Regions from separate parts of the Streptomyces sp. NBC_00859 genome, predicted to be linked through region 1. Evidence: riboswitches for the same ligand, from Rfam matches in the RefSeq annotation. Region 1 holds a riboswitch; the other holds the start of a gene.
The links. A riboswitch is a leader RNA that binds a small molecule or an ion and turns the genes downstream of it on or off. The one in region 1 is predicted to bind cyclic di-AMP.
Positions count from the first base shown of each region.

Region 2: linked by a shared signal. The riboswitch ahead of OG584_RS18250 (M23 family metallopeptidase) and the one ahead of OG584_RS21570 (transglycosylase family protein) in region 1 are both predicted to bind cyclic di-AMP.

Region 1 covers NZ_CP108826.1:4,931,697-4,933,891, reverse strand. Annotated here, with positions in the region: gene eno (phosphopyruvate hydratase) at 1-166, opposite strand, end outside; gene OG584_RS21570 (transglycosylase family protein) at 405-1,115, opposite strand; cyclic di-AMP (ydaO/yuaA leader) riboswitch at 1,119-1,305, opposite strand; gene OG584_RS21565 (transglycosylase family protein) at 1,563-2,195, opposite strand, start outside.
Region 2 covers NZ_CP108826.1:4,238,878-4,241,072, reverse strand. Annotated here, with positions in the region: gene OG584_RS18250 (M23 family metallopeptidase) at 245-1,309, opposite strand; cyclic di-AMP (ydaO/yuaA leader) riboswitch at 1,321-1,462, opposite strand; gene OG584_RS18245 (PP2C family protein-serine/threonine phosphatase) at 1,688-2,195, opposite strand, start outside.

The DNA.
Region 1 (2,195 bases):
CGTCGCGGAGCTCGATGGCCTCGAACGCACCGGTGGAGGCGCCGGACGGAACGGCTGCACGACCCGTGCTGCCGTCGTCGAGGCCGACCTCGACCTCGACCGTGGGGTTACCTCGGGAGTCCAGGATTTCCCGGGCTACGACGACGTCGATGGACGGCACTAGCATCTCCTTCTGGGATGTGACGCTATGGGCGCAGGGTCTCTTTGGCCTTGCGACAAGAGCCTAACCGGCTCGGGGCCCTCAGTCGGCCGGGCGCCCGGACCCTGGGACGAAAAAAAGCCCAAAAGCTCGTATGACGGTATGAAAGGCGGCAAAAATGTCAGCCGCCGGTCCTGACAGACAGAACCCCGGCCCGGCGCGTACGGGGGAGTCGCGCCGGGCCGGGGTGCAAGGGGGGTCGCTATCAGCTCAGGTGGAGCTGCTGACCCGGGAAGATCAGGTTCGCGTCCTTCACGATGTCCTTGTTCAGGTCGTAGACCTTCTTCCAGCCACCGTTGACGTGCTCGGCCTTGGCGATCGTGGAGAGGGTGTCGCCGGCCTTGACCTTGTACTCGCCGTCACCCTTCTGGATCTTGGCGGGAGCAGCGTGCTTCGGCGCGGCGTGCTTCGGGGCGGCCGGGGCGCTGGAGCGGGCCTCGCTGCGCGAAGCGGCCTGCTGGTCGCTGTGGCTGCTCTGCTGGTCGGAACCGGCGCTCGACGAGGAGGAGCCGCCCGAGGTGGAGACACCCGGGTCGACACCGTCGTTGCTCAGGTTGCCGGCACCGGCGCAGGACCAGGCGCCCGGACCCTGCATCTTGAGGAGCTTCTCGGCGGTGGCGATCTGCTGGCCCTTGGTGGCGAGGTCGGCACGCGGGGCGTACTGCGTACCACCGGCGGCGGCCCAGCTGGAGTTGTTGAACTGCAGGCCGCCGTAGTAGCCGTTGCCCGTGTTCGTGGACCAGTTGCCACCGGACTCGCACTGCGCGACGGCGTCCCAGGTGGAGACCGAAGCGGCGGAGGCCGAGGTCGCGCCGATCAGCGGCACCGCTACGGCCGCACCGGCGACACCGGCGAGAGTGGCGACGCGGACGGCCTTCGACGGGCGACGGTGCTTGGACTTGCTGGAAAACAGCATGAAGAATCTCCTCACCGACGCCTACGAGGTGAGCTGTCGGGTTCGGGCCAATGAGTTGCCCGGCTGTGCGTTCTCACGCACAACTTCACCCCAAGCCGGTCCCGGTTCGTGCCGTTCTCTGACTCTGAACGGACGGCCGGCCCCGGCGCTTACCTGGGTCCCCCGCTCCTGCCTGCGGCGCTTCTTAGCGTCAACTGCTGCCCTTCGACCGATGGCAGGATTCGGCGTGGCGGTCGAAGAGGCCCGCGGTGCGAGCGGTCTGACCGTAATCACAGGACCCCCCGATATTCAAAGATGAACATCGGAGGGAAAAACCCTGGTTTAGGTCCGTGCCTCTCTCGTTTCCGCAGGTGAGAGACGGCGTACGCCGGGCGGACACTCCGGGCATTCAGTAGCCCCGACGAGAGCCATGTCTCACTCGAACAGAAGCGGACATACGGTCTCGAACTACCCCTGTTTCCGGTCGAGATCAAGGCTCTGGCCAGGAACGATGAAGTCCGGGTCGCCCCCGACGGTGCCATGGTTCGCCGCGTAGAGCGCGGGCCATCCGCCGGGCAGATCGTGCGCCTTCGCGATGGACCAGAGATTGTCACCCGCGCGGACGGTGTATCTGCCGTCCGTACGGGCGTCATCGCGGGAGGGGCCTTCGTCGCGCGAGGCGTGCCGGCCGGCCTCGCCACGGCGCGCCCCGGCGCCGTCCGTCGCCTCACCACCGCGGTGCCTGCCCGCCTCGCCGGACGCCCGGCCGCTGTCCGACGCGGAAGCGGAAGCGCCGGGTGACGGGGCGTCCGGCCCTCCCGGCGTGGCGGAGGCCCCGGCGCCCGAATGGCCCGAAGAGTCCGATCCGCCCGAAGAGTCGCGACTATCCGAAGAGCCGGAAGAGTCCGAGGAGCCGGAAGAGTCCGGCGAGCCGGTGGACGCGGATTCCGACGGCGAGCCGGAGGGTGAATCGGACGAGGAGCCCGACGGGGCGTCCGAGGCCCGGCCGGAGGGCGTGCCGGAGTGGCCGGGATTCGCCGGCCCGTCCGCCGGGTCCGTGGCGGAACCGCTGGGTCTCGCGGGGTCAGGACTCTCGGTGTC
Region 2 (2,195 bases), 690 kb from region 1:
GCCCCCCGGACGGGCCGGACCCGGACAGGCCTGGCCGGACCGTGCCCCTGGCCGGGCGGTCCGGGACGGACGGGCCCCTGCCTGACCGGTCGCCACCTGCCAGGCACGCCGAACCGGCAGCCCTGACGTCGGGGGGGATGCGTCAGGACTGCCGGGGTACGGGATGCCGGTACATCGGCCGTGGGCCATGCACCGGCAGTACGCAGGGGGCGTGTGCCGGGCGCAGGCTCAGGGGGTCAGAGCCTCACGGATTGAGGCCCTTGCCCTGGAGCCAGGCCATCGGGTCGACCGGGTCGCCGCCACCGGGGCGGACCTCCAGGTGCACATGCGGTCCCGTGACGTTGCCGGTGGCTCCGACACGGCCGATGACCTCGCCCGTGCTGACCTTCTGGCCGGCGCTGACGCCGAGGGAGGACTGGTGGCAGAACCACAGCTCCGTACCGTCGTCGGTCGTGATGACCGTGCGGTACCCGTACGACCCGGCCCAGCCGGCCGACTTGACCGTTCCGCTGTGCACGGCCTTGATCGGAGTGCCGGTCGGGGCGGCGAAGTCGAGGCCGGTGTGGTGGCCCGAGGACCACATCGAACCGCCGTCGTTGAAACGCGAGGTGAGGGTGTACGAGGAGACGGGAAGCGAGTAGCTCTTCGCCAGCTTGGCGAGACGCTCCTTCTCCGCCTTGGCCTTGGCCTCCGCCTCGGCCTTCTTCTCGGCCGCCTTCTCCTTGGCCGCCGCCTCGTCCTGCTTCTTCGCGGCCTCGGCGGCGGCCTTCTGCGCCGCGGCCTTCTCGGCTGCCGCCTTGGCCTCGTCCTCGAACGCGCCCTGCTGCTGCTCGGCCTGCTGGAGGATCCGGGCGCGAAGCGCCTCTCCCGCGTCCGAGCCGCCCTTCCCGGATGCCGACGTGGTGAGCGCAGCCGTGGTGACGCCGGTGTCCGTACCGCCGTGGTCCGACGAGTCGTCCACGCCCAGGTCGGCGATCAGCGTGCCCACGCCGGGCAGCGATTCGGCCTCCGGGAGCTTGTCCTTGACGGACTGCGGAAGGTCGGGAAGGGATATCGAGACCGGCGGCTTGCCCTGCGCGCTGGCCATGCCTCCCGCGCCGACGGCCGCGATCACGCCGACGCCGAGCACCGTCGAACTGCGGGCGAGACCACTGCGCTGCTTGGCCACACGGTGCTTGCCCCGGACCGGGCGGAGGGAGTCCTCGGTGGGGTTCCACTCGTCGAACGGGCCCCCGTCCTCGTCACCGAAACCGGGAGCACCGGCGTTCGGGAGGTAAAGCGTTTCGGGGGCAGGGTTGTTGGACGCCACGAAGGCGCGCTCCTTTCCTTCCTTACCGCCTACCGGGTTAGCTGACGGGTTCGGAGCAGGAAGGTCTCCTACGGGCAGCTCCATACGGAGAGGCCCGATTCACCCCAATTGGTGGTTCCCCGGTTCCCTTGCGGGATTCGGCGCGTGCGCACGGCGCCGCCTCTTGCGACGACTGGGACAACCGCGCTGCGTTATCGAACGTTAATAGACGCGAGGGCCTGATTCCAAGCTGTTCCGACTGATCGTTAACGGCCTTGGCCTGCACTTACCGTGACATATGGGGGCGCATTCGGGCGACCTGATCAACCTTCAGAAGGCGCCAGGAAACATCAGTTTTCTGATTGTGCGTCAAATGTTATGCGGAGCGGTGCTCTTCGACTACGGATCGTGTCGCTCGCGGTGGACGATCTCCACCGTCCTGCGGCGGTCCGGCTGCCCCTCCAGCGGACGCCCGACCGCGAGCAGCGCCATGTCGTCCGTGGAGTGCCCTCCCGTGTGCAGCCGTACGTCGTCGGACACCGCCGTCAGCAGTTCCTCGGGCCCAGGGAAGATCCGGCCGCGCAGCCGCTCCTTCGGTTCGTAGAAGACCCCTTGCGCGTTCCGCGCCTCCGACAGGCCGTCGGTGTAGAGCAGCAGCGTGGCCCCCGGCGGGAACGGCGCCTCATCCGCCCGGTCCGGCCAGGCCGCCAGGTCGGCCATGCCGAGCGGCAGCGCCGGGTCGGCGGGCACGAGGGCGTCGATACCCCCGTCCGAATACAGCAGCAGCGGCGCGGGGTGGCCCCGGTTGAGCAGGCGGATCACGCCCGGCCTGCCGCGCGGGATCTCGGCGAGGGCCGCCGTGGTGAACCCCTCGAAGGCGTCGAGCCCCTCCCGCCGCACCCCCTCA